DNA from 2 places in the Virgibacillus carmonensis genome. Region 2 is predicted to be linked to the other one. Evidence: riboswitches for the same ligand, from Rfam matches in the RefSeq annotation. Region 2 holds a riboswitch; the other holds the start of a gene.
The links. Region 2 has a riboswitch for preQ1 ahead of queF (preQ(1) synthase). Riboswitches for the same ligand answer to the same signal wherever they lie in the genome.

Region 1 (15,283 bases), on a different contig from region 2:
CCATAGATGGACCAAATACTGCAAAAAATGTAATAGCCAACAGGAGTATTAGTCCAAAAACCGCTAATTTATTTTTAAGAATACTTAGTAGTGTATCCTTCCAAACGCTTAAGCTTGGACGTTGAATGGAATCCGTTTGTAATTTTGCTGGATCCACTGGTCGGAACAAGGAACTATCCAGTTGTTTTCCCATGGTCAATCCCCCTTACTTGTCAATTTAATTCTTGGATCAATGAATCGATAGGATATGTCAATTAAAAACAATGTTAAAACTAAGATCACACTAAAGAATACTGTTGTTCCCATAATAACTGGATAATCACGATTAAAAATACTATCAACAAAATATTTGCCAATACCAGGAATAGCGAATATTTTTTCAATAACAAATGTGCCTGTGATCAGTGCCACAAATAACGGACCAATAAAGGATACTACTGGTAATATTGCATTTCGTATCCCATGTTTAAAAACAATTTTAAATGAAGATAATCCTTTTGCATCTGCTGTTTTAATATAATTTTGGTTCATGACTTCTAGCATGCTTGATCGCATAAACCGAGCGACAACTGCTAGAGGTGTAGTTGCAAGTGCTAAAGAAGGTAATACTGAATGTTGCCATGTCCCCCAAGACGCAACTGGAAGCATTCCCCATTTAACTGAAAAATAACTAATGAGTAATGGTGCTAAAATAAAGCTAGGTACAGATATACCAACTATTGCTATAATCATAGAAAGATAATCTAAAAATCTATTGTGATATAAGGCTGCAATGATTCCTAGTAGTAATCCAAAGAAAAGTGCAATAATCAGAGATTGGATCCCCAGTGTTGCAGAGGCTGGGAAACCCGATGCGATAATGTCATTTACGGAGCGAGTCTCTGACTGAATCGACGGTCCAAGGTCCAACATAGCTAGATTTTTAAGATAAAGCACATATTGGATAGGGATAGGCTCATCAAGATTATATTTTGCTCGCATATTCTCTACGACTTCTTCAGGGAGAACATCTGCATCGGATGCAAATGGATCACCTGGTATAAACTTCATAATGACAAAAGTTAAGGAAGCAATCACCCAAATAGTGAACAACATCGTTATAAACCGTTTTACAATATACATCGCTTATGGCACCTCAATTCTATGTAATTATGCATTAACACTTCCTAATACCCCGTTCGTTGCCGTCATTGCAATGATTACACAAGCCCACATATGTTTGTAAGCCGTAACAACATCATCAAAAGTAAAGCGAATTTGTTTTGGGTTGATTAGTTCTACAGTTGGGATTGTTGTTGTCATTTTCGCCTGTTGAGGCCCTTTAAATTCTATTTCAAAGGTAATTGGCCCTGTTAATATTACTGGATTCTGTTCTTTTGCTCTTTTTACAGCGCCTTCCGCTTTTTGTCGTATTTCGTTTTGTGCTGCTTCAGGATGAATTAGTTCTGCTGCAAAACGATCTATTGCACGTTTTGTAACAGCCCCCTCAATATTCGGTAACGTTTCTTGCACCTCTTTCACGTATGCATCGTCTCCACTAATAAACAACGCTGGAACCCCAAAGGCACCCGCAACATAAGAATTCATCTCGGTTTCACCGACAACTTTCCCATTGATTTTCATCTCATTCACGCAAACCCCTGCCAACGTGTGGCTGATAACAGTTAGATCTGAACCACCCTCACGACCATGATGCCCAACAAACATGATTCCATCAAACGATTCATCCAATCCTTCTAATTGACACATCACACGATTATTTCCTGATACTAGCCTTGCACGTGGATCTAATTCCTCTATTAAAATATTAGACATATTTCCATGCCCATCCGCGACCACTACTTCTGTTGCCCCAGCGTTAAATGCACCATCAATTGCAGCGTTCACATCAGCGGTCATTAATTTACGAAAACGTTGGTATTCATGCGGCGTTTTTAATTGTTGATTTGTTGCTACTCCTGAGATACCTTCCATATCAGCTGAAATAAATATTTTCATAACTATTCTCTCTCCTTAGGCTATTGGTTTGTTTTTCATTTACAACATATAATCAAATGTATTTTTATAAACTTCCAGTTGTACAATTGAGTTAACCTCGGTAACTTCTTCAAGTTCATTAATGTCACATAAAACTTCGGTTATTTGATTTTGATCTTCTACTGTAATTTGTACGAGGATTGGAAAATTACCAGACGTTAATGTCACATAACGAATCATCTTCATTTTCCTTAGCGCTTCAATAACGGTTGTGATACCCTGCGCTTTCACTTTCAGCTGCATAATTGCTCCTGCCTTCAGACCTAAAGCAATTGGATTTACGATACCAACTACATCTATAATTTCCTTATCCATTAAGCTTTTATAGCGTAACCGGATTGTTTTTTCAGTAACACGTAAACGAGTAGATAATTCTGTAAAGGACATCCTCCCATCATTTGATAGTAGTTTAATAATACTGCGATCTAATTCATCAATTTTGTAGTTCATAGATTACCTACTTTCGATCATCTTTTATTTATTTAATGGATAAATAAGATACTTTTTAAAAGTTTTCATACTACTTTACAATATTCAAAAGATAATCTATTATTAAAAAAGGGAATTATGTTAAAGGCAATTATATAGTAAGTATTTTCAGAAATCAATGATTTTTTTAAAAATTTAGAGGAGGTTTTTAATTGCTCGCAATAAAGGGTACAAAAATCTATGACGGCAAAGGTAATATTTTGGAAAATCAGGTCTTGTTAGTTAAAGACGGGAAATTTTCATCTATTCAATCTACTGAAAATATCCCAGATGGGTACGAAGTAATTGATACGAAAGGCAAAGTTGTCACGCCGGGTTTAATTGATGTTCATACACATCTTGGCGTTTCTGAGGAAGGGGTCGGAAAAGAAGGCAGTGATTTTAATGAAACTAGCAATTCGGTCACACCAGAAGTACGTGCGATAGATGGCATTAATCCAATGGAAATTGGCTTTGAAGATGCTCGCAAAGCTGGCGTTACGACTGTTCAAATAATGCCGGGGAGCGCAAACGTCATTGGTGGGGAAATGTCTGTGTTGAAAACAGTAGGAAAAATTGTTGATGAAATGATAATAAAGTCTCCATCAGGAATGAAAGCAGCAACTGGGGAAAACCCCAAAAGATTTCATGGGGATAAAGGGAAAATGCCTGTCACAAGGATGGGTGTTGCTGCCAGACTACGAGAAAAACTAATAGAGGCTCAAAATTATTTAGACGGAGAAAAAGTGGAAAGAAAATTGGATTTAGAAAACCTGGCAAAAGTATTGAAGAAAGAAATTCCACTGCGGGTTCATGCCCACAGAGCAGATGATATTTTGACAGTGCTTCGCATCAAACGTGAATTTGATATCAATGTAACTATTGAACATTGTACAGAGGGACACCACATTGCTGACTATATTGCTAAGCATGACGTAAGAGTATCATGTGGTCCGACAATGTCTACACGCTCCAAGGTAGAACTGAAGGATAAAGGGTGGGCAACAGTAAAGAAACTCATCGATGCTGGGGTTTCATGTTCTATTACAACTGATCATCCTGTCGTTGGAATTGAATATTTAGTTACAAGTGCAATTCATGCTGTTAAAAACGGTTTAACAGAACAACAGGCACTACAGGCCATTACACTTGATGCTGCAAAACACCTGGGTGTAGAAAACCGAGTTGGATCAATCGAAATAGATAAAGATGCTGATTTTGTAATTTGGAGTGGCAATCCATTTGATCTTAGAAGTAAAGTTGAGAGAGTGTTTATTAATGGCGAGGAAGTCTGACTAAGAATTAGATCAAAAAACATGGTATTTTTGGGAAGATATGTTTGGTACCAATAAATCCAACTGATTAACCAACCAGTTGGATTTAGTAATAAAAATGATAGTTTTACACCCTTTGGCAAGTGTTAGTCATGGCTTTACTCTTTAATCTCCTGCTATTTTTATTTAAAGAGAACTGTCACTGTCGGATACTACTAACTAAACTGTTGCCATCGTCTCTTGACCATAAACGGGTTGACCATCTATAAAAGTAGCAACCACTTTTATATCCTTAATTTCTTTCGGGTCAACATTTGTTGGATCAGCTTCGAGAACCGTAAAATCGGCCTGCTTCCCAACTTCAATACTTCCCGACAAACCTTCATCAAAATTTAACTTTGCTCCATAAATGGTCATTGACTTTAGAGCAGTTTCCACGTCAATCCGCTGTTCTGGCCCTAAAACTTTTCCCTCTCTTGTTATACGATTAACCGCAGCCCAGACAGAAAATAATGGCGAAATTGGGGTTATTGGACAATCGGAGTGCAGCGTGAATAATAATTTTTGCTTTACCGCTTCGGCTAAAGGACTAATACGCCTTGCCCGATCTGGTCCTAAAAAGATCTGTTCATGTCTGTCTCCCCAATAATAAACATGATTAATAAAGAATGATCCAGCTACATCTAGTTCTTTCATTCTAGCCAAATCTCCTGGTGTTGCGGTCTGAACATGTTCAATTCTATGTCGATGATTAGTACGTGGGCTTTTCTTTAAAGCATAGCTATACGCATTAAGAATGGATTCGATGGCGCGATCACCATTTCCATGAGTGGTAATGCGAAAGCCACGATTATGCAAGTCAAGAACTTCTTCTTGAAATGGTTCTTGATCATGAATAAAGTCTCCATAGACATCAGGCGCATTATGATAGGGTTCTCTCAACGCCCCAGTTAGCCCTTGGATGGAACCATCCTGAAACATTTTAGCGCTATCTAGTTTAGCTAGTCCATTTGAGCGCTCTTTTATCTCTTCATTTAACTGATCATGAGAATAGTCACCAAAAACCTCGCCATGACGAAGAAGAAAGTGCATAATCATTAATTGAGTTCGCATTGGATTTATTCGTTGCTCCGCTGCTTTCAGATGCGCTTCAAGTTCTTCTAAACCAATAACGAGTCCAATTCCAGCATCAGAGTTCGTTGTAATACCCCGCGCGACATATTCTTCTGAAGCTTTCCCTAATTCAGTAACCATTTGTTCTACTGTCTTGTTTGGAATTTGATTAGAAATAGGATTCATCGCTCCTGGCTCATATAAAACACCATTAAGACGACCGGCATCATCACGCCCAAGATGCCCTCCTTGAGGATCAGATATCTTATCATGTAATCCCGCATACTTTAGCGCAAGTGAGTTGACTGCTGCCAAATGACCGGAAATATGTTTAATGATAACAGGATTGTTGGGGGAGACTTTATCTAAATCATATCGTGTTGGATGACGTTTTTCATATAGAAGTGTATCATCATACCCATAACCTTCTACCCATTCTCCATTAGGTGTTTCCTTTGCCTTTGAACCTATTAACTCTAATATATCTTTAATTGTTTTATTTGGAGGGGTACTACAATTTACTTGATCACGCGTGAGTGCATACATCAGTATATGGTTATGCGTATCAATAAATCCAGGTAACAATGTAGCACCCTGTAAATCAACTACATTAGTCTGTTCCGTAATTTTAATGATACCTTTTGGTGGCTCCGGACCATCCCAAACACCACATATTTTACCATTTGAAACAGCCACAGATCCTGCACGATTGTTTTGATTGTCTAATGCCAACACGTTAGCATTTTTAAATAATAAATCTATTTTCTTCATATAAATCCCCTTTTCCTTTTAGAATTATTAACCTCTCAAAGAAAGAATTGCTCTAAATTAGAACTCGCTTTATACAACGTTCGGTTTATCATTATTAGATGAATTGTTAGCTGGATCCTCAACTTTTTTCAAATCAAAATAATATGCAACAACTTCCTCATCAGACGAATGTTTTGTATTGAGGCTTACACCTACCAGAAGTAGGAAAGATACGATTAGTCCTGGAATAATCTCATGTATCCCAAACGGTCTTCCAATAAAGTTCCAAATCAAAGCAATGATTAATGAACCTATAACACTCGTAAGTACACCCTGTTTAGTAGCTTTTTTCCAAAACATAGCAGCCATAACAGGCATAACCAATGTCACTGCAGTTAAAGATAATGCATAAGTGTAGATTATAATGATATCTTTAATAAATAATGCAACGCCCAAACCTAAAACCGCCAATCCAACAACGGAAAGTCTGGAAGCTCTTAACACCTGCTTATCACTAGCATTTGGCGCAATCCATTTATGATAAATATCCTTAGACATATTTGTTGCCCCGCTCAGTAAAAAGGACGTGGCACCAGTTAATACAGCTGCAAAAAGCGAAACCATAAACAATCCACCTAAAGCCGGATGAAAAACAGCAGTTAAAAATTCTGTATATACTAAATCTGGACTTGTTCCAAGAGGCAAAGATTGTCTTGCTATAATCCCAATAAGAATGGCAACAAATCCGACCAAACCGGACATCAAAAATCCTATGGCCACACCCCTTACGGCTATCTTCTCAGTCTTGGCTGCTGCCATTCTTTGCCAAGATGTTTGCCATACTAGATAAAAGGGTCCGTAAATAACCATGAAATTAAGCATATCGGTCATATTTAAACTAGTAAAACTAAATAATTCTTTTGGAGTGTTTTCAATCACTACATTTATTCCTCCAACGTAATTCACTCCTACAATCAACATGACGATAAGTCCAGCAAGAATTAAGACAGATTGTACAGCATCTGTCCACGCAACACTTGGCAGCCCACCCATCAATGTAAATGCTACACAAACTACAAATCCGAGTAACATAGCTGAGTAAAGTGAAATATCGACAATAGAGGTTAAAATAGCCCCCATTCCTACAATTTGCATCCCAAAAGTTGGAGCCATGTATAGAATACCAATTACTAAGGCTGGAATAAGACCAGTTGCTTTTCCAAACCGGCGAACAAATAGATCTGGAATAGTGTACAATTTCAACTTACGAATTGTGGCTCCAAGTACTATTGCAAATATAATGGAAGTAATAACATAGGGTGAAGTTGCTGTAAACCATGAATTTCCCATTGTAAATCCTTTACCCGATCCACCAATAATAGCCGCAGAACCCAATGCGGTCGCAATGATACTTCCGCAAATAGGGAAAAAACCTAAACTAAAATCAGCCATGACAAAATCATCTGCGGTTTTTATTTTGCGTGAGTAGAATATCCCAACACCTGTAATACTAGCAATAAAAACTACTAACCATACAATATACCAAACCATATGTCTCACACCTTAATTTCTTATTTTAGAAAACTTGTCCCAAACCTTTGTTACTAAGCATAATCACTATCTAGGTAATAACTCAGAAAGATAACCATTTTCTTCTCTTTAATAGAAATAAGTTGAATGTGTAAAGACTTTAAGTTAATGAAGTGTCCTCCTTCCAAAGCTTTTTCAAACCGAAATTGTAAAAACGCTTCCATTTATTCGGATTTCTATTTACCCTCTTCGCCATATTAATAATAGTAATAAGACTATACAAAGGAAATTGAAAAGTCAATACTATGTGAATAATCAAATTATTATAAATGACAATAATAACTATTTAAATTTTTTATAGATAAATGGCTAAGTAATATAAATTCATACCCTGAATCCTTAACTAACTATATGTAAATGCCCTCGTATCAACTCTAGTTGGGGTTACTTACCTGTTTTAGTATATTAAAAAGAGCAGTTAGGGGTAAGCACCACCCCTAACTGCTCTTTTCAATGTTATCTTTCTGTTAATGGAATGTCATCATAATCATCAGCATTTATATCACGTACGTCACCCGTTGCGACACCGTTCAAAATTCCGTATAAACCCGTTTCAACTGCTTTTCTCAATTGTCCCATTTTCTTTTGACCATAGCTTTGAGTTTGACCAGTTACTTCGAAAAGTACTGCACCGCTGCCATTTAATGCAAAAGAGCCTAGGGCAGTTCCAGGTAAATCAAGATCTTGCGGGTAAAGTGAGATATTACCGAATGGCGAATTACCCATTTGTTGCAGCGCATTATAAGCAGCCACATTTAATTTTTTAGAAAAATCTACATTATACTGATCCTCGTACTCACTATATTCGTCACCTTCTTCTGTGCTTGGATCGGGAACAAATACACCGGATAATGATAATGTTACTGGATCATCGGTACCTTCAATCACATATTCTCCCTGGTGGTGAAGATCAATAAATACATCAACGGTTCCAAACTGTTCTGTTAAATCCTTATACACATCACGAACAGTTTGTGCTTCTGGTGTTATATACCAACCAGGCTCTGCTGAATTACCAGGAAAGTCCTGGGGTTGAGGAGTGTAATCTAAATCTGGATTAAAATCACGGTTGACGTCAAATCCAGGATTTGATTCATAGTCCCAATATCGGTTTTCGTATGTGTAATAATTCCACGATGGTTCAGCACTTTTTAATTGAGGGAATTCGTCAATAACCTCGTTCCATGACAGGTCGTTTCCCCGACGATTTAATTCCGTAGCATCTGGGTTGACCATTGGCATCACAACAATTGTTAACGATTCCCTAAGTTGTTTCATTTCTGGAGAGTCAGTTGAACCGATTTGTTTTAGCATGTTTAAAAGCGCTTTTGTTCCTACCTTCTCATTTCCATGAATTTCACTTTCGACTAGTACAACTTTGTCTCCTGTTCCAACAGTAGCCGTATAAATCTCACGACCCTGATTGGAATATCCTGCGACTTCAACAGCCACATTTCCTTTGCTTGTTTGTTCGACCTGCATAAGTTTTCTAGTAAGTTCGTCGTGGCTGATAAAACCAGATACGGACGGTTTTTTAGTGACAGAATGTTCTGCAGCATTTACTGCTGTACCTGCATACACGGGTGTTAGCATTCCTGCACTTAACAAGACCGTACTACAAAATAAGGCAACTTTACTCTTTTTCTTCATCGACAAATCCCTCCATAATTATTAAATTTATGCTACACTGTATCTATTCGTTTTCTGAATTGTTTTTACCTTCAAAGAATTAAAAGATGAACAGAACGGCTTATGCACAGCATTTGGCATAGTAGGTACTTTATCTTATTTGTACTACTTTTATCATGTCTACCAGTTCTTGATTAGCTAAAGACACCATTTTTAACGACATAAAAATTATTGATTTTACGAAATGTTTGATGCATTCTTTTAGATTAAGCATAATCATTATACATATAATTGCCGGAGGACATCATGAAGAAAATCTTGAAAATTGCAAGTGCTTTTATTGGAATCATTGTCGGTGCGGGATTCGCATCGGGACAAGAGGTTTTACAGTATTTTACAAGCTTCGGGCTTATTGGGACAGCAGGAGCTATTATTGCAACAGCGTTATTTGCCTATCTCGGAATGACGTTGACGAGGCTTGGGAGTCGTTTGCAGACCAGATCTCATAAAGATGCAGTTTATAGGATTAGCGGGCGTTACCTTGGAGTTATCGTGGATTATATCATCATCTTCACCCTTTTTGGTGTAGGGGTCGTCATGATTGCCGGGGCAGGTTCTATCCTTGACCAGCAGTTCGGATTACCTTCATTTGTGGGAATCATACTGATGACGGTTCTTGTCATTCTTACCATCATGATGAATGTCGATCGTGTGGTTGCGGTTATCGGGAGTATCACGCCCTTTCTTATCCTTGGTGTCATACTGGTTTCCATTTACAGTTTGGTAACAATGGATGCGTCGTTTGCAGAACTTAATCCAATTGCCAAAGAACAAGCCTCATCACTGCCGAATTGGTTCATCGCTGGAATCAACTATGTTTCCTTTAATATTGCAGTAGGTGCCTCCATGTCACTTGTCATGGGAGGAGCTGAACAGGATGAAAAGACAGCAAAAATTGGAGGACTTCTCGGAGGTCTTGGCCTTGGCATTCTTATACTATTAAGTCATCTTGCCATCTACTCAAATGTTGATGTCGTTGCGAACTTCGATATGCCGATGTTAAAAATTGTTGATGATATTTCTCCTGTACTTGGAATTATTTATTCCTTCATCCTGTTCGGTATGATTTTCAATACTGCAGTAAGCATGTTCTTTGCATTTGGAGCACGCTTCACAGAAATAGGAACAAGTAAGTTTAAAGTGTTCGTTAGTATAACAATGATTATTGCATTCGGCGCAAGCTTCGTTGGTTTCACAGAACTTGTTGCCTTATTCTATCCACTCATTGGCTACCTAGGCCTGTTTCTTATTGCTGCTCTCGTTTATGCATCATTAAAAATGCCAGCTGCAAAAAAACAAAGACAAAAAGAATCCTAGAGGAAAAATCAGAGGCTATCATTCGATGTGGGTGGAGCCATTCCATAAAAAATTACTGCTTGAAAAAAGAAGAAAGAAAGCTTATAATAAACCTCTGATTGACTGGGGCATTAACTCAGTTTGGAGAGTGGAGCATTAATCCACTGATACTTGTGTTTCCGGGGCTATGGTATAATGGGATTACACTTGAATGGCATTCAAGTAATCGGGGTTCAATTCCCCGTGGCTCCATACTAAGTGACGAACAATAGCTAAAAGAAAAGCCTTCCCTTTTTGTCCTAGACAGTAAGGGGAGGCTTTTCAATTCATTACATATACACGGATCCTATACTCCCCGTTTATTCCCCCATAAATAAGTATGGAGCTGCGGCAGAACACGAACATCCTTCAATACATGGCTTTCCATTACTAGATCAATTAGCTGTTCATAGTTACGCAGCATATGATCCAGTAACTTTTCATTATTCATTGTTTCTAGATCATCATTTCCAACCTGAAGGAACAATTCAACATCTGGATATCTTTGATGCATATTTACTGCGTAGGTCAAATCATTCTCATCAAAAATAACTACTTTTAAACTGAATGTTCCTTTTTGATCCTGACGTAAACGATCAATAATCTGATCAAGTCTTTCAAAATTTGTTTGCATTCCTGAACTTGGCGGCTTCGGTGAAAGCGTCAAATCATCAATGTCTATAAACCATGGCTGCCACTTACTCCCTTGAGTTTCAAGTGCTATGTTCATATCCTTTTCGTGTAATAGCTTAACAAGTTCACTTAAATGGGGCAGCAACCCGGGATTTCCACCCGATATGGTTACATGCCCAAAGCGATCACCGCCTTCTTCTGTTAACGCATTCCAAATTTCTTCCGTCTCCATCAGTTGAATCTTATTTTTTTCGGACCCATCCCACGTAAATTTAGAATCACACCAGGAACAGGAATAATCACAGCCGGCAGTTCGAATAAACATTGTCTTACGTCCAATTACCATTCCTTCTCCTTGGATGGTCGGGCCAAATATCTCGAGAACAGGGATCTTCATTATTTATCCCCCTTTCTCGGGCGATAAACACAATAACTTGTCGGTGTTTCCCGTAAATATACCTGTACACACAACGGCTTATTTTGTAACGTATTTAAATGTTCCTGGATAATTTCATACATCGTACGTGCGATAACCTCAGTCGTTGGGAAAAATTCCGGCTGCTCATCAGAAAAAGCCGGATCCTCGTTTAAAATCCCATGGTCAAAACGCCGTTCGATTAGCTCTTTTACTATCTTAAAGTTTACCAAAAATCCAGTAGACCCAAGTTCATCTCCAGCAATTGTAATGTTTGCAAAATACGTGTGTCCGTGTGTTTTCCTGCATTTTCCAGCATCCGCGTGGGCAATATAGTGTGCTGCCGCAAAGTGAAAGTCTTTGTTTATTTCAAAAGAATAATCGTGGAGTGCAGTGGGATAAATTTGCTGCATCATACCACTTCACCCTTTTTCTTATTTTCATAGTTCTCAAGACCTCTTAGCCTTAGAATACATGCTGGACAATCCCCGCATCCACTACCTTTCACACCGTTATAACAAGTTAGTGTATGTGTTTTTACAAACTCAAAAGCATTAAGTTGGTCACTTAGCTCCCATACCTGCGACTTATCCAGCCACATCAAAGGGGTATGAATGACAAACGTATCGTCCATGGATAAATTTAATGTAACATTTAATGATTTCATGAAGCCATCCCGGCAATCTGGATAACCACTGTAGTCAGCTTCACCCACTCCTGTAATCAAGTGTTTTGCACCAATCTGTTTTGCTAGCACACCTGCAAAAGATAGAAACAATAAATTTCTGCCTGGTACAAAAGTTGACGGCAATTCACCCTCATCCTCCGTAATCGCAATATCATCTCTCGTCAATGCATTCGGCGCTAATTGATTCAATAAAGACATATCAAGTTCATGGTGAGGCACACCAAGCGTCTGGCAGATCTCTTTTGCGCAATCCAGTTCAGCTATATGCCGCTGACCGTATTGAAACGTGACAGCTTCCACCTCTTCAAATTGTTCCAATGCCCAGAACAGACAAGTAGTACTATCCTGTCCGCCGCTGAATACAACAACCGCTTTTTTATTCATTTTCATTTCCCCTCTCTCTTAGCAAAAAAAGAAGAGATTCATTCTATTTCCATCAAAAAAACAACACCAAAGAGAATGTTGTTGACTCCTTAGTTTTTTATCGAGGGATGGAATTGCGAACCTCTCCTGCAGAAATGCAGATTTCTTTTTTTGATCATAGTTTGACTCTAACATATAATTTCATTTTATGTTGGGTGAATTTTCACCGCTAATGAACCTTGATTTATCAGTACGAGTTATTTCTTATAATCCCAAAGCACTTTCCATTCCCCTTCAACCATTGTTGCATAGACATCCTGTACAATATCAAAATTTCCATATTTCCCTTTAAATACCTGTGTTGCAGTTACCCTATAAACAAGTGGAATCGGTTCTGCACCCTTTTCAATTCTCCAGTTCCTTACTTCCACTGCTTCCGTAAGTGAATAGGAGAAAGTGGTGACACCAAGGTGGTTCATGAACACATGGGCGCGATCCTGTAAGTAATGCCCTTTGGCGAACTTTTCCTTCATTAATGGGTGGAACATCGCCCACGAATCAGAAAATGCTCCGTCTTGTTCATATGTATAAAATGCATCAACCACTTCCACGGCTTGTTCTTCTGGAGGTTTGCTGAAAAAAAAGAGATAGTAAATGGTTATAGCAGCAGTCACCACGGTAAATAACAGTACAATTAGCGTCGTGCCTCGACTGTTTCTCTTCATTTACTATCAGCTCCCTTTTTATAGCAGTCACTGCTATGTTTATTCAATACTTGGGACAAATAGTCTAATCAATAATTACCAAACCCGAATCATCGTCTGTACATAAAGTTGTACGATAATATAAAATACAATAGCGTACTTTAAGTTAAACTTTATTCCGTTCTTAAATAGGCTTAATCCATTGGAAGCACTTAATACAATGACTGGCATGATCACTGGTGACAAAAGAATGGAAATGACACTGCCTGAAGTTATCGTTAGCACAATCAATTCTGGGGGGTATGGAAGTGAAATATTTTCTAATAACCCTGCAACCAAAACCATCACGGTTAATGGACCTAACCCCAAAAATCCAAGAAAAATAACGATAAACGGAAGCAAATACAAAAAGTTTATGAACGGTAAAACCTCTTGTGTGTATTGTATGCCGCCTATAACAGCTATTCCAAACCCAGATTGGTTTAACCCATAAATCAGTACGCCTGCTGACAGTAAAATACATAGCTGATACGACTGCTTTACCATATCCTTGGCAAAGTATAACCTTGATTCTTCAACTAATTTTTTCGGTCTTTTTTTCACTGAATAATAAACACAAGTCCAAATAACCACTACAATAGGAATAGTCATCATAAGGTCGACAGAATAGACTGCATGCAGTAAAAATATGGTTCCGAATAACGTAACAAACATTAACAAGAATTCAACCACTTTCTTTTTTATCTCTTCCTTATTGGAATAACTACGAAGAACTGTATCAATTTCAGTTTGTAACGCAGCTGTTAAATCAATTCCATATCTTTTTTCCTGAAAGTAAGAGAATATGACTGCTACAACAGATCCTAATATGGCCATCCCAAACCCTTGCAAAACGGCTATCCACAAAGAGGCTTGCAATGTGTCCACTGCAAAAATAAAACTAGGGATACTGATAACCCACATAGTTGACAAGGCAAATGCACGTAATAGCGCAGTGCCTTTAAAGTTTTCCCACGCTTCACCTTTTTGATTTTTCAATATGACAGTGATAAATTGATACATCATTGGTATAGACCCAAAAAGTAAAAAGTAAGAAATCACTTGGGTAAAGGAAACAATCCCAAAATAAAATTTACGGCTTGAATTGATTCCTTTGTGGGCAAACGCCATAATTTCCTCAATATAAGGTTCTTCCCTCAAAACCCACCCAATCATCGGAACAATAATTAATAATCCAATGATACTCCGCATTTGAAGAAAGCCATTGTATAAGCCATCTATCATAGATCCTTCAGAAAAAATCAAAACCGTTACACTGGTGAGAAATAGAAAAAGTGGTAATTTGAATTGCTTAACAGTTAACCTTATTCCCGCAAACAATAGCGTCAGCAACCCGCTAATGGAAAGAAGATACAGCAAAATTTCCACCTCATAAAAATAGGTGAAAAAGTGCAAAAGTGCATAGAAGGAAATGGACACTTTCAATCCCCAGATAGTAAAACGCTCCATACACAAAAACTCCTCATAACTTTATAATACGATTAGAATATCAGAATAAGATTACCGAAAATTGGTGGCTTTTACAATAGAATTGTTTCAAAGAAGTACTCATACCTTCCTCATTTTTTGACAAACTAAAGATTACTACCTATATGAAAGGAGAATCATTAATGGAGGAAAAAAAGAAATCAACAGACACAAGGAAACCAGAAATTGAAAGGGAGCATATTCCCGAGATTGAACACAAAACATCCCATCCACAAGACGAAGAAGTTAATCTCCAGAATGTCAACTTTGCACCAGGGGAAAACACCTATTTAACTAATACTAGACAGGATCAACCAAATGAATAGGAAGCAAAATAAACAAGAAAAGGATCAAGCAACAAATAAAAAAGATCATGCGTTTTCCGAAGAATTATCAGATGGCGGAATAAGAGATGAAATTATTAGAAAACAATCCCCGAGAAGCTAAAAAGGTGGATGACAAGAATAATGGAGACACCTTGTAAATTTTGGTCCGATATCCTATATTTTTATGATAATAAAATTTATTCTACTTCTATAATCTTAAACAGTAGTAGGTTAGGTGGCGTCTTTTTTGAAAAAGTTACAAATAACTATTTTTCTGTAACCTAAATACACCAAAAACAGAGTAACGGCTAAATGCCGTTACTCTGTTTTATAATATTTAACTAAACATATTTATACTAGTGATAATTATT
Region 2 (15,283 bases):
ATTTTCATTACGAAGAGAGCGCTTTGGATAAAAAAATCGTCGTTCAACACTTACATCCAAATGGCAACGGTTTTGTATATACTAAAAATGTAGGCAATTTTGAAACAGATAATAAAGGGATGACCAATGTCCGTGATTACTCGGAAAGTGAATTGATTGACGTTATCCAACAAGCTATCAAGTCCCTTTCACCGGAAGCAAATGCTGAGGAAATTCCGGATGAGGAGCACTGGTTAAATGCGAATGAACAGACTTTATTACTTGTCTATGAAGACGGATTGTGGAACGTATACGCAGGACAAAATCTTGATGGATCTTTTCATTCCTATAAACAGGCCACACAGTTTTTAGATGAAGAAGGTTTTAACAAAGAATTTTAACAAAAACTGGGCCAAATTAGCCCAGTTTTTTTTTGTAGTGAATGATAATAGGGTTTACTTAAAAACTCTAGTTGCTTCAACCGCCTTTTTCCATCCTTCATAAAGTTCATTACTTTTTCCCTCATCTAATTCATTTGTAAACGTACGGTCATTTTTCCACTGTGAAGCGATTTCTTCTTTACTTTCCCAGTACCCAACAGCAAGTCCTGCTAAGTACGCTGCACCGAGCGCCGTTGTTTCTTGTACAACGGGACGTTCAACTGGAACTCCAAGAATATCACTCTGGAATTGCATAAGGAAGTTATTTTTAACTGCTCCCCCATCAACTCGCAATGTTTTTAAATCAATACCTGAATCCGCAATCATTGCATCCAGCACATCTTTCGTTTGATAAGCAAGCGATTCTAACGTTGCGCGAATAAAATGTTCCTTCGTTGTTCCACGGGTTAATCCAAAGACCGCACCACGTGCATCACTATCCCAGTATGGTGTACCTAGTCCAACAAAAGCAGGTACCACATATACACCATCTGTCGATTTCACCTTCAACGCATAATCTTCGCTTTCTGGCGTGTTTTTAATAATCCTTAACCCATCACGAAGCCATTGAATTGCTGAACCGGATACAAAAATACTACCTTCCAGTGCATACTCTACTTTGCCATCAACACCCCAAGCCAATGTGGTCAACAAACCATTATCAGATGCTACACCTTTTTCGCCTGTATTCATTAACATGAAGCCGCCTGTACCATACGTGTTTTTTGCCATACCTTTCTCAAAACAAGCTTGACCAAACAATGCTGCCTGTTGATCTCCAGCTATACCCGAAATCGGAACCGCGTGGCCAAAGAAATGATAATCTACCGTTTCGCCGTATACTTCGGAAGATTGACGTACTTCTGGCAACATACTTTTTGGAACCGTTAAGATGTCGAGCAATTCATCATCCCATTTTAGATCGTAAATATTAAACATCAGCGTTCGAGACGCATTCGAGTACTCTGTAATATGTTTTTTTCCACCAGTTAGCTTATGAACAAGCCATGTGTCCATCGTTCCAAATAATAAATCTCCATTATCGGCTTTTTCTCTAGCGCCTTCTACGTTATCAAGTATCCATTTTACTTTTGTACCTGAAAAATACGGATCAAGTAACAGACCTGTTTTTTCTCTAAATAAATCATTATAACCCTGCTCCCGAAGTTTCTTACAAATATCTTCAGTTTGACGTGATTGCCACACAATCGCCTTGTATATTGGTTTTCCGGTATGTTTATCCCATACAACCGTAGTTTCACGCTGATTGGTAATACCAATGCCAGCAATTTGGTCTGGTTCTATATCAGCTTTGCGCAATACTTCCGCGATACATGCAAGGACAGATGTCCATATTTCGTTGGCATCGTGTTCGACCCAGCCTGGCTTTGGAAAAAATTGCTCAAATTCCTTTTGCGCTGTTTCAACGATTTCCCCATCATGATTAAATAAAATTGCACGTGAACTAGTTGTACCTTGATCTAATGATAAAATAAATTGATTACTCATCGTAACCTCTCCCTTAACTTATTTTTTCTTCAAATTGATCAGCAACTGTTTCCTTCTTCTTAAGCTCAGAGCTTGCAGCACCAACTACTATTACTGCCATTACGACACTTAATAACCAGAATGCTACAGAATACTCAGCAATAAATATTGCCTTATAAAACAACGCACCATATATACCACCAAGAATTGGCCCTACTACAGGAATCCAAGCGTACTTCCAATCTGATCCACCTTTACCTGGGATTGGAAGAATCGCATGCGCAATCCTCGGACCCAGGTCACGCGCAGGATTAATCGCGTAACCAGTTGTTCCACCCAGCGACATTCCAATTGCGATGATCAATGCACCAACAATAATTGGATTTAAACCCTCTGTAAATTCATTCGCACCGATAAACATAAGCCCCATTACAAGAACAAATGTACCGATGATTTCACTAACTAAGTTTGAAAAAGGACTCCTGATAGCAGGGTCTGTAGCAAACACACCTAGCTTTGCTGCTTGATCTTTTGTTTCCTTCCAATGTGGCAAATAATTTAAAAAGACAATACCAGCACCAATAATGGCGCCAATGATTTGCGCACTAATATACATTGGCACTTTGGACCAAGGGAACTCACCAGCTGCCGCAAAGCCTAACGTTACAGCAGGATTAATATGTGCACCTGTAAAACTACCAACTGCATAAACACCCATTGTGACAGCAAGACCCCACCCAATCGTAATAACGATCCAACCAGAATCTTCCGCTTTCGATTTCTTTAAAACTACGCCACCAACAACACCAGCACCAAAGATAATAAGTATCATTGTACCAATTAATTCGGCTAAAAACTCGGACTCTGACATACTAGCACTCCTTTTAAGTATATGTTTCCCCATTTGCTACTACAAGTAAATCCTAAAATAAAAAGACCCACACTCAAATAGTGCACTTTACATACGAAAGCACCATTGTAAGTGTGGGTCTCCTAATCTCAGGCCACGAAAATTAACTTGTACATATAATTTATCGTAAATTGAAAACGCTGTCAATCTATTTATATTATTATTGCTAAAATAGGTATATGTACACACCCCTGTTCATTTAGCAACATCAGTGTCTATACCTTACAAAACTGTAAGCTTCTCGTAAGGAAAACACATAGGAAACTTCCCTCAAGATAGATAAACTGGCAATAGATCAATTTACAGGAGGTAATAAAAATGAGTAACACAGTTGTAAACGTAAAAAACGTTCGTAAAACGTTCGGCAAGAAAAGTGAAAACCAGTTTCACGCATTAAACGGTGTTTCATTTGATATACAAGCAGGAGAATTTGTAGGAATTATGGGGCCTTCGGGTGCTGGTAAAACTACACTCTTAAATGTTGTTTCCACACTAGATAAACCAACAGGCGGTACAATTGAAATAGCTGGAACTGGCATTACTACCATGAAACAAGCACAGCTCGCAGACTTTCGTTCCGAACAATTAGGTTTTATTTTTCAAGACTTCAATTTACTCGAAAACCTCACCATCTATGAAAATATTGCTCTTCCATTATCACTGCAAGGCGTTAAGTCGAAAAAGATTAAACCAAGTGTAATGAAGGTAGCAGAAAAACTAGGCATCCAAACTATTTTGGATAAATATCCAATTACCGTTTCGGGTGGACAAAAGCAACGGGCAGCCGCAGCTCGAGCATTGGTGCATGAACCTGCCATTATTTTGGCGGATGAACCAACTGGAGCACTTGATTCGAAAAATGCCAAAGACTTAATGAAAGCAATGGTGCATTTAAATACAAACCATGATGTCTCTATTATGTTAGTTACCCATGACCCACTTAGTGCAAGCTATTGTGAGCGTATTTTATTCATTCAGGATGGATCGTTATATAAAGAAATTAGACGTGCTGGAAATAGAAATGAATTTCATCAGGAGATTCTTCACGTACTTGCTGAATTCGCTTCCCCACATGATATAGAATAGAAAGGAGATTATCACATGTTACTAAAATTATCATTTGCCAGTATGCAAAAAATGTTTAAAGACTATTTAGTCCTGTTGTTTGGACTAACGATTTCCATTTCAATTTTTTATATGTTTGAGACACTTGCACAAAACGAGGCATTTCTTGAAGCAAACTCAATGATCGCTTCCATTATGTTTATTTTTCACGTAGGAAGCTTTATTTTAGCTGCCATTACACTATTTTATATATTTTATGCCACCTCATTTATGCTTTCGATGCGACAAAAAGAAATGGGAATGTACATGACACTTGGTGCCAAAAAGCATAAAGTGACACAACTCATGTTTTTTGAAACCTTTTTTATCGGAATTATTTCTTTGATCATTGGATTAGTCATTGGGATTGGTCTAGCACAGGGTATTGCAACATTAATCATGAACCAATTAGACTTTTCAGGAGAAAGATTTCAAGCCTTTTATCTATCATCTATTGTTACAACGGTAATTTTTTATGTAGCATTATTCCTCTTGACATCGATTGTAAACGCAGTGAAGATAGCTAGAAAATCTGTGTTAGATCTACTTCATGCGGGCCAGAAACACGATAGCGTAAAAGTAAAAGGTGGCTTGACGATTATTGGTGTGATCTTTGCCATCATTCTTATCGGCGTCGGCTATTATGCCATGATTAATATAGACAAGCTCATGCAATTTGGGGTAATTTTAGCAGCAATCACCATTACAATTGGAACTTATTTGATGTTCATTTCACTACTACCTTTTCTAATGAAGAAACTAAAAGTAATTCGGCGGCTAAATGAAAAAGGGATTAACTCCTTCACATTTGCACAATTACGGTTTCGAATTAACGCGTTAACAAAGGTCCTTGGTACCGTAGCGATGCTTGTAGCACTTGGACTTGGCGCCATGGCTGCAGGGCTATCTTTTTACAATAATGTCGAACTTCAGGCGTCGATGTTCCATGCAAGTGACGTAGCGATTCACCAGCCAACGGAAACAGATATGAAACTAGTAAGTGAAATGGAAACTGTGGAGGAAAAAGCCTATCATTACAAAATCGATGATGGGAGTGTATATTTCCTGAAGAAGGATTTAGTAGAGCACCCGCCTTTAATCAAACAGTTTAACTCAAAATCAATGGAATTACCTGAGGCAAAGCGGATATCAACCCCGATTCCAAAAGAAAAATACGTTCTTGGTGGACTTAAAGGAATAAATTCAATTCCTGAACCCTGGGCAACAGCATTATTAACGGAGCTACGAGCGAATTATCAGATGTTCGGCGAGCGTGCCATTTTTATTTATAATCAAGAAAACTATCAAAAGTTATCGATGGATGAAACAAAGGTCTTAAATGTACGTGTTGAGGATTTTACAGATGCTATCCCGCAAATAAAAGAAATAGAAAAGCGTCAACAAAAACTAGCGGGAATGCAGGATGAGTTGCAAGGTTCAGGGAGTAAACTAGCGAATTATCTCGTTTTCAAAAGCATTGCTAGTGGCACAATTTTTATGGGGTTTTTCCTTGGAGTTGCCTTTCTCATGATGATGGCAAGTGTGCTCATGTTTAAGCTCTTATCAAGCGCTACAGCAGATACCCATCGATACAGTATGCTACGAAAAATTGGTGTGCGCAAATCTCTTTTAGTCAGGTCTATTTATAAGGAGTTATTCCTTATATTCTTGTTCCCGGCTTTGGTTGGATTAGTACACGTATTAGTAGGTATGCAAATGTTTTCGTTTATTTTGGTCGAACCGTACACCAAAATCTGGCTTCCAATCAGTTTTTTCATCGTAATCTATGGAATCTATTATTGGTTAACTGTACAGATGTATAAACGGATTGTATTGCCGAAAGAAATATAAAATTAAAAGTACAACGTTACGTTAGTATAACGTTGTACTTTATTGGTTGGACTTACATACTTTTTTCAGGCCGTTTAGCCATTTTAACCAACAAATAGGCAAAAGGAGTATCGACTATGGCAATACAAAGTTTAAAAACATATTGCGTGGCTATCATACCTAACAAAATATTTGTAGGGACAATTCCCCAAAATGCAATTGTGATAAATAGAGTAGTATCGACCAGCTGACTTGTCATCGTTGATAGATTGTTCCGCAACCAAAGTTTCCTGTCACCATGTTTCGCCTTCAACCGATGGAAAATGGTGACATCTAAGTTTTGACTAGCAATGTACGAAATAAGACTTGCCACTATCACTCTAAAACTACCGCCCAAAATGGTTTCAAACTCAGATTGTGACTCGAAAATGGGTGCGGCCGGAAGCTGAATCGCGATATAGATAAATACCAACGCAACGACTTGTGTAAAAAAACCAGCATGAACGGTTTTTCTTGCAGCATCTGCTCCATATACTTCCCCAATAACATCTGTAACTAAATAGGTTGCCACATAGACAACTACCGCTGCTGGTAATATAAATTCTCCGATACTGAATAATTTGACTCCTAAAATATTGGAAATAAGTAAAAGTCCAACAAACAATGCATTTAGATAAACAAACATAAGATCCTCTTCCTTTTTGTGTCAGGAAGGATCAAAGCAACCCTCATAAGAAATAGTGGTAACTAACGATTGTCTATCTTCTCAGGATAGAGATCATGATTCAACATTCGGTGTTCTGCCATTTGCTCAAACTTAGTGCCTGACTTTCCATAATTACAATAAGGGTCAATGGAAATGCCACCCCGTGGTGTGAATTTACCCCATACTTCAATATAACGCGGATCCATCAGTTCTATTAAATCATTCATGATAATGTTCATACTGTCTTCATGAAAATCACCATGATTTCTGAAACTAAACAAATAGAGCTTTAAAGACTTGCTTTCCACCATTTTTATATCAGGTATATAGCTGATATAAACTGCACCAAAATCCGGCTGTCCCGTTTTTGGACATAATGTTGTGAATTCAGGGCAATTAAGTTTTACAAAGTAATCTCTTTTTGGGTGTTTATTCTCAAATGCTTCCAAAACCTCTGGTGTGTAGTCAAATTGATAAGTTGTTCCCTGACTGCCTAAAAGCGTTAAATCTGTTAAGTCCGCGTCTTTTCTTCCTTTCATATATGTACCTCCTCGTCTATTCGTTTAAGCGTAAAAAAAACCATGGCCTAGGGCACATGGTTTTGAAATAACATCATCTGTCCTTAGTTTTTTATAGAGGGTTAATAGCTAAGAACCTCTCCCGTAATTTAACGGATATGATAATCTCCATTACACTCGACTTATTATATAAACGAAAAGAAAAGATGTCAACTTTATTTTTTGAAAAACTCCAGGTGGTGCTAGGTATTTTTACCAGTTTTCCCATTCACTTCTCTCCACGTTCGGACTAGTCCTTCTACAATTGGGCCAATGACCTCCGTGTCCGTGTTGTATTTACTATGTGAAAGCGGCGTCCAGCTAGTTATCCATCCACCAGCATTCACCTCGACATCCTTCGTTATGGCGGCTTCGTAATAATCGTTTAATCCTTTTAATGGAAATGACAATGCATCATCTTTGTCATAAAAGTTTATCCATTCACCCTGCACATGAGCGTAAATTTTATCTAAACCAGGAGAGGGCACGTGAATCGGCATACCAAAGTCAGGATATCGCATCGACCATAATGCTAGCGGGCTACCCATTGTATAGAATAGTGCTAACGTCTGGGCTTTTTCGATGGGTGTGTCAGACTTAATCTTCCTTGTCTTCGGTCCAATATTTTCCTGTTTAAATTGCAAGTCATAGAAATAGTTACTCGCGACCACCGAACCTAAACTATGGCTCACAATGCACAGTGGTGCGTATTGCCCAGCTTTCTGCTTCAAGTTTCGAATCGATTCTGCTAAGAAGGCATTCACACGATCATAATTTTGGCTCCCTTGCTTTGTTGGTTGGTATGCGACAGCATCTGCCAAAAATTCCACAACAAAGCGACGTAGCAGCAGGTAGTCTAAATCCGTATTTTTTTGCAGGCGTTTTAATAGTTTCTTTTCTTCCTTCTCAAAAACCGATGACCAAAATACCGCTTCAAAAACAATTTCCTTGCTCGCATCTGCATCATTAATGCCTAACTTTCCAGCGAATCCTTCTCTGATTTTCTGTATCATTTCTTCCGCAAAATCTACATCTGGTGTTCCTGCCCCATGCAAAAAAGCAACCGCAATTTTTTGTGTCACACTCACACCTCCAAGATTGATCTACCTATTAATAATGGTACCTTTTTATGGATGATACGTTAAGGTGAATTTGACCTATTCTTGTGGTATTAGGCAAAAGTCGGGCACTTACCTAATTTCTTCCGCATACGATAGAAATAAAGGTTAAATGTGGAGGTTTTATCATGGTATATTATATTACAGTTGAACGGAATGTTGATATTTATGTGAATGATGTTGGCCCAAGAGACGGTAAGCCAATACTTTTTATACATGGATGGCCACAAAGCAATAAAATATTTGAATACCAATTTAATCAACTCCCAAAATTGGGTTACCGTTGCATCGGCATCGACTTACGTGGGTTCGGTAAATCGGATAAGCCCTGGTCAGGCTACTCATACGATCGTTTGGCAGATGATATAAGAATTATTCTGGAAAATTTGAGGGTAGATAATGTCACGCTTGCAGGACACTCGATGGGAGGAGCAATTGCGATACGATACATGGCTCGGCATATGAGCTATAAAGTATGTAAACTTGCACTACTAGCGGCTGCGGCACCAGTTTTCACCAAACGCCCTGGTCATCCATATGGACTTACAGATCTTACAAAAGATGATGTGAACAAATTAATTGAACAAACATACACGGATAGGCCTGAAATGATAAAAGAATTCGGGAAAATGTTTTTCTACCAACCAATAACGGATAGCTTCAACGATTGGGTCCAAAGCTTAGCTCTTGAAGCTTCTGGCAATGCGACAGCAAAGACTGCAGTCTCGCTTCGAGACGAAGAATTATGGCACGATATGGCCATGATCCGAGTTCCAACCGGTATTTTTCATGGAATACACGATGAAATCTGTCCCTTTACATTAGCACAAGCAATGCACAATGGAATAAACGGATCAGAGCTCATTCCCTTTATGAACAGCGGACATGGTCTTTTTTACTGTGAGATGGATAAATTCAACTATGAACTGGCAACCTTTATAGGCTAGGCTAACAACTTCAGGTGGTGTCAGTGCACCACCCGAAGTGAATTATTACACTCTTTCTAACATCCTTTCCAGTGCTACTTCTGCCCATTTGGCAATGGTTTCTTCTACTTTAATTTGGTTCCTTATTTTCCCTTTCTCAATGGTCTCCATTATCCATAACAGGTGGGGCAGATCAATTCGGTTCATCGTTAAACATGGGCACATTTGCGGGTTCAATGAAAATACTTCCTTATTAGCATGCTGCTTCGTTAGACGGTTTACGAGATTCATTTCCGTTCCAACTGCCCATTTTGTCCCCACCTCAGCATTGCTAATCTTATCAATAATATACTTTGTGGATCCTGCATAATCAGATAACGCAACCACTTCACGCCTACACTCTGGATGTACAATAATAGACACTTCTGGATCCCTGGCCCGAATATCTTCAATATTATCCACCGTAAAGTTTTCATGAACCGAGCAATGTCCTTTCCATAAAATAACTCGAACCCGACTTAAATCACCATCATACTCAAAGCGTTCCAATATTGGATCCCAAACCGCCATTTGATCCAATGGAATCCCAAGATCATAAGCAGTATTACGGCCTAAATGCTGATCGGGTAAAAACAAAATACGTTCTTTTTGTGTAAATGCCCATTCCAGCATTTTCTTAGCATTTGAAGATGTCACCGTTGCCCCACCATTTTTTCCTACAAAGCTTTTGATAGCTGCAGTAGAATTCACATAGGTTAACGGAATAATCGTATCACCAAAGGTCTGCTGCATTTCTGTCCAGCCACGTTCTGTTTGATTAATGTTTGCCATGTCAGCCATCGAGCATCCTGCACGCATATCTGGCAGGATCACTTTCTGTTCATCACCCGTTAAAATATCCGCTGTTTCTGCCATAAAATGAACACCACAAAACACGATATATTCAGCCATAGAATTAGTGGCCGAAACTTGTGCTAGTTGCAAGGAGTCACCTGTAACATCTGCGAATTGAATGACTTCATCCTTTTGATAATGGTGACCAGGGATAAACACTTTACTCCCTAGTTTTTTCTTTATCTCCCAAACACGCGTCTCCATCTTTTCAACCGATAATGACTTATAATGATCTGGAAGCATCTGTCCACCGCTATTCTGAATCATATCTAATAAACTCATGTTTTTCCTCCTATCGAACTAACAAGCTAATATCTAATGATGTTACGGAATGTGTGAGAAAACCTAGTGATATAAAATCAACTCCAGTGTCCGCATATCCAGCTATATTTGCAAGCGTTATCCCACCAGACGCCTCTGTCATGATATGCTTTGGAACAAGGGTTGCAAATTCCCGTACTTCACTTGGTTTCCGGTTATCAAACATAATTACATCCGCTCCAGCTCGAACTGCCTCTAGAACCTCTTTCTTTGATTCCGTTTCGACCTCAACCTTAACCATATGGCCACAATTTTGACGAACGGCTGCGACCGCCTTCGTTATCGATCCGCAAAACGAGATATGATTATCCTTTATCATGACGCCATCATAAAGTCCGAAACGATGGTTTTTGCCACCGCCTGTCACGACTGCATACTTTTCTAGCATACGTAGGCCCGGGGTTGTTTTTCGTGTATCACAAATGTTAATAGCAGCATCATTTAGCGCTATCACAGATTGCCTTGTCATGCTAGCAATGCCACTCATTCGCTGGACAAGGTTTAGGATTACTCGTTCTCCACCAAGTATTGAGACGATTCGACCATGTACTTCAGCAATGGTATCGCCGCTTTTGACTAGATCCCCGTCCCGGTAAAAACATTCGATTGTAACGCTACTATCTAACAGTTGATACGCCTCGTGAATAAGTTGCAATCCGGAAATAATGCCATCTGCCTTTGCAAGAAATACGCCTCTTCCAAGTTCATCGGGTGGGAAAATTGCACTACTTGTGAGATCACGGTCTCCAATATCTTCTACTAAGAAGGATTGCAGAAGCGAACGTAATTTTAATTGGTTCATCTTCCAACCTCCTCGCTCAGCTTAATTTCTTTCTGGTGCATTACTTCCTGCCTTGTTTCTATACCACTTGAAGTAGGATAGTCTGACCGATAGTGAGCCCCTCTACTTTCCATTCGTTCCAATGCAGCGGTTGTAATAAGTTCAGCAGTCGTTAGCATATTTACAATCTCAATTCTTTCTACTGATAAACTACCCAACTCACATGGTGAAAAATTAAATTGGGCAATCCAATCCATCATTCTTTTTAACCCTTGTTCATTTCGTACTATGCCAACATCACGCGTCATTCTTCTTTTTATCATTTCTTTTGTTGGAAGAATTACATCTATTAATCTATTTTTTACAGAATAGGGATTTTGCCCATTCTCTTTATACTTTTTGGATAATATGGCGTCTGCAGTCATGTTTCCAAATACAATACCCTCTAACAAAGAGTTACTTGCGACCCTGTTTGCCCCATGAACACCAGTACATGCAACTTCCCCAACTGCATAGAAGCCATCGACCGATGTTTGTCCAGTATGGGTTGCCTTGACCCCGCCCATCATAAAATGAGCACCGGGCGTGACAGGTAAAAGGTTTCCATTCAAATCAATCCCACTTTCCATACACAGTTTAAATATACTTGGAAACCGGTAAGAAAAATTTTTCACATTAGTTATATTAAGGAAAACGCTTTTTCCCGCATCAAGTTCATTGAAAATTGCTCGTGCAACTATATCTCTTGGCGCTAAATCCTTCAGGTTATGAACGCCTTCCATAATTAACCGCCCATCACTATTTACTAAAAAGGCACCTTCCCCTCTTACTGCCTCTGAAACAAGTCCTAGCGTCTTTTTGCCATCAAAAAGTAAGGTTGGATGAAACTGGACGAATTCCATATCTGTTAACTTAGCACCTGCACGATATGCCATCGCAATTCCGTCCCCAGTCACGGTTGAATCGTTTGATGTATAAGCATATAGATCCCCACAACCACCAGTAGCGAGAATAGTTGAACCTGCAAAATAATTAACAATTTCCCCAGAAGTATTCTTTGTCGTTACCCCCGTGCACCGCTGATCCTGGACAATCAAATCAACTGCCATTGTATCTTCAATGATCGTAACCTTATGCTTTATTTGCTGAAGCATAAATGTCATCAGTGCTTTTCCAGTTACGTCCCCACCAGCATGTAGAATCCTTCTTTTTAAATGACCACCTTCTCTACCTAAATTCCATTCGCCATCATCATTCAGATCAAATTTCAATCCCTTTTCAGCTAATTCATATAGATGAGGGGGACCATTTTGAATGAGCATTTGAAGATTTACTAAATCACTATGCTGACATCCAGCAACCATCGTGTCTTGAAAGTGATCTTCCCAGTGATCATCAGGATGAACGGCCGCCGCAATTCCACCCTGTGCATGATAAGAATTACTAACTGTTTTAGTAGACTTTGTGAATATAATCACATCTCTATCCATTGCTAACCTTTCGGCTGCTGCTAACGCTGCAATTCCGCTTCCAATTATAATAACGTCATCAAAAGCCATGTTTTATCGCCTCATTCGTTATGTGTATATTTATATGTCTTGACACCTATATTTACACAAGATTACACTATTGACAAGAGTTTTTTATTTTTTAATGAGGAGTGTTTCTATGATTTATTTAGATTATGCCGCTACAACCCCTATTTCTGAGGAATCCTTAGATATTTTCAACCAGGTTTCCAGGTCCTTTTTTGGAAATCCCACTAGTATGCATGATTTCGGGTCAAGCGCCTCACAGTTACTAGAAACCTGCCGCGAAGAACTAGCAGAACTGTTAGATTGCTCTTCAGAAGGAATTTTTTTCACGAGTGGCGGATCTGACTCAACTATTCTGGCATTGACTTCACTCATAGATGCACACAAAGAAAAGGGGAACCACCTTATCACAACTGTCGCTGAGCATTCTTCAGTCTATAATTTTTTTAACCAAATGGAAAAAGTCGGATTTGATGTTACCTATTTACCATTGGATGAGCACGGACAGATTCGCATAGAGGATGTTAAAAGTGTCATTCGCCAAACAACTATTCTGGCGTCCATCCATCACGGGAACGGAGAAATCGGCACGCTTCAACCAATAAAATCCATTGGAAACCTACTCCATAAGCATCAAATTTTATTTCATTGTGATGCCGTTCAAACGTTTGGAAAAGCTCCAATCAACTTGCATACTGCCAAAATTGATAGTCTATCGATTGCAAGCCATAAAATATATGGTCCAAAAGGCGTTGGCGCTGTTTACATCAATCCTCGACTGAGATGGAATGCACAAGTGCCAAACACAACACACGAAAAAGGATTACGGCCAGGAACAGTTAACGTCCCTGGAATTGCAGCCTTTGTTACTTCCGCAAAAGCTGTATGTGATGATAGAATAGAGGAACACAAAAGGGTGAATGGGCTGCGAGAAGCGTTAATCACCAAACTAAACCAGTTACCAGTCAACGTCCATATCGAAGGACATCCTTCTGATTTTTCACCACATATTCTTGGGCTACGAATCGATGGAATTCAAGGACAGTACGTCATGTTGGAATGCAATCGTTACGGTATTGCCATTTCTACAGGCAGTGCATGCCAAGCTGGAAGTCAAAAGCCATCACGAACAATGAAAGCATTGGGACGATCAAATGCCGAGGCAAACCAGTTTATTCGGTTGTCGTTTGGTAAACATACTACGGTGCAAGATATTGATATAACGGCTGATACCTTTAAAAAAATCATTGAAAAACTCTATCTTAACTAAGGAAGGCGAGGTACAAATGAGTAATTCGGAAAAGTTCACATCCACCAAGAGGCAAGAGCTAATAGTAAGAAGCTTAAAAGAAGCACAATCACCTATTACTGGAAGTGAATTCGCAAAGACAACGAATGTCAGCAGACAGGTGATTGTGCAGGATGTATCAATTTTAAAAGCGAAGAATAAACCAATTATTGCTACAAGCCAAGGCTATATGTATATTAAAAAGCCTACCCATGATGCAGCACACCAGCTTATTGTAGCCTGTAAGCACAGTCCAATCCAAACGCAAAAAGAGTTGACTATTATCGTAGACCACGGTGTTACCGTAAAAGATGTCACTGTTGAGCATCCAGTATACGGTGATTTGACCGCTTCGCTCATGGTCAGTAACCGGCATGAAGTAGAGCAATTTATTAATAGAATTCAAGACACAAAAGCTGCCTATCTCTCAATCCTGACAGAAGGTGTTCACATGCACACCTTGGAAGCCGATTCAAAAGAAAAGATTGACGCTGCCTGCAACGACCTGCAAACAGCAGGAATCTTACTATAACTGTCACTTGTCGAATAATAGGTAAGAGCCCAAGCATCTCTGCTCGGGCTCTCCATTTATGCCCACCACATATCGGCGGGCTTTTCTGCTATATTAACACTTTTTAAGTTTGCAACTGCCTTGCTGAAGCCTTCGTCAATGGACATAATCGGATCTTCATGTTCGATACTGACAACATAATCGTAACCATATGTTCGCAGCGCACTAATAATATTCGACCACTCCTGAACTCCATGACCATATCCTACCGAACGAAAACTCCATGCACGCGATTGAACATTACCATATGGCTGCATATCCGTCAGACCGTACATGTTAACATTTTCCTGATCAATATACGTATCTTTTGCATGGAAATGATGGATTGCATTTTCCTTACCTAAAATTTTAATTGCAGCTACTGGATCAATACCTTGCCACCATAAATGGCTTGGATCAAGGTTCGCACCAATTGCATCACACGTTGCTTCTCTCAATTTCAGCATGGTATATGGTGTGTGAACCAGGAACCCGGCATGAAGTTCCAATCCAACCTTAACCCCATGATCTTTTGCAAACTGTCCTTGCTCTTTCCAATATGGAATCAGTTTTTCTTCCCATTGCCACTTCAAAATATCCGAGTACTCGCTTGGCCACGGGGTTACTGGCCAATTTGGATATTTTGCCTCCTCGTGGTCGCCAGGTGTTCCAGAAAATGTATTAACAACTGGTACATCCATTAATTCAGCCAATTTGACTGTCTTGACAAAAGCTTCATGTGATTCATCCGCAATCTGTTTATCCGGAGAAATCGGATTTCCATGACAACTAAATGCACTAATCGTTAACCCACGCGTGTGAACCTTCTCCAAATAGTCCGCACGCTTTTCTGCAC

Region 1: linked by a shared signal. The riboswitch ahead of queC (7-cyano-7-deazaguanine synthase QueC) and the one ahead of queF (preQ(1) synthase) in region 2 are both predicted to bind preQ1.

The regions. Positions count from the first base shown of each region.
Region 1 covers NZ_JBYQFJ010000021.1:37,275-52,557, reverse strand. The annotation lists gene AC3G7N_RS15220 (ABC transporter permease) at 1-193, opposite strand, end outside; gene AC3G7N_RS15215 (ABC transporter permease) at 196-1,122, opposite strand; gene AC3G7N_RS15210 (M55 family metallopeptidase) at 1,150-1,998, opposite strand; gene AC3G7N_RS15205 (Lrp/AsnC family transcriptional regulator) at 2,038-2,487, opposite strand; gene AC3G7N_RS15200 (amidohydrolase) at 2,679-3,800, shown strand; gene AC3G7N_RS15195 (amidohydrolase) at 3,999-5,663, opposite strand; gene AC3G7N_RS15190 (sodium:solute symporter family protein) at 5,733-7,193, opposite strand; gene AC3G7N_RS15185 (M14 family zinc carboxypeptidase) at 7,689-8,882, opposite strand; gene AC3G7N_RS15180 (YkvI family membrane protein) at 9,168-10,238, shown strand; tRNA gene AC3G7N_RS15175 (tRNA-Ala) at 10,399-10,469, shown strand; gene queE (7-carboxy-7-deazaguanine synthase QueE) at 10,564-11,286, opposite strand; gene AC3G7N_RS15165 (6-carboxytetrahydropterin synthase) at 11,286-11,720, opposite strand; gene queC (7-cyano-7-deazaguanine synthase QueC) at 11,717-12,382, opposite strand; PreQ1 riboswitch class I at 12,460-12,506, opposite strand; gene AC3G7N_RS15155 (hypothetical protein) at 12,613-13,080, opposite strand; gene AC3G7N_RS15150 (hypothetical protein) at 13,156-14,568, opposite strand; gene AC3G7N_RS15145 (hypothetical protein) at 14,730-14,912, shown strand; gene AC3G7N_RS15140 (hypothetical protein) at 14,905-15,033, shown strand; gene gltS (sodium/glutamate symporter) at 15,250-15,283, opposite strand, start outside.
Region 2 covers NZ_JBYQFJ010000002.1:224,823-240,105, forward strand. The annotation lists gene AC3G7N_RS02390 (hypothetical protein) at 1-380, shown strand, start outside; gene glpK (glycerol kinase GlpK) at 435-1,928, opposite strand; gene AC3G7N_RS02400 (MIP/aquaporin family protein) at 1,942-2,778, opposite strand; gene AC3G7N_RS02405 (ABC transporter ATP-binding protein) at 3,136-3,903, shown strand; gene AC3G7N_RS02410 (FtsX-like permease family protein) at 3,919-5,772, shown strand; gene AC3G7N_RS02415 (queuosine precursor transporter) at 5,825-6,436, opposite strand; gene queF (preQ(1) synthase) at 6,499-6,996, opposite strand; PreQ1 riboswitch class I at 7,074-7,121, opposite strand; gene AC3G7N_RS02425 (chemotaxis protein) at 7,218-8,096, opposite strand; gene AC3G7N_RS02430 (alpha/beta fold hydrolase) at 8,261-9,079, shown strand; gene nadA (quinolinate synthase NadA) at 9,125-10,234, opposite strand; gene nadC (carboxylating nicotinate-nucleotide diphosphorylase) at 10,245-11,075, opposite strand; gene nadB (L-aspartate oxidase) at 11,072-12,613, opposite strand; gene AC3G7N_RS02450 (IscS subfamily cysteine desulfurase) at 12,723-13,859, shown strand; gene AC3G7N_RS02455 (transcription repressor NadR) at 13,876-14,409, shown strand; gene AC3G7N_RS02460 (sugar phosphate isomerase/epimerase family protein) at 14,466-15,283, opposite strand, start outside.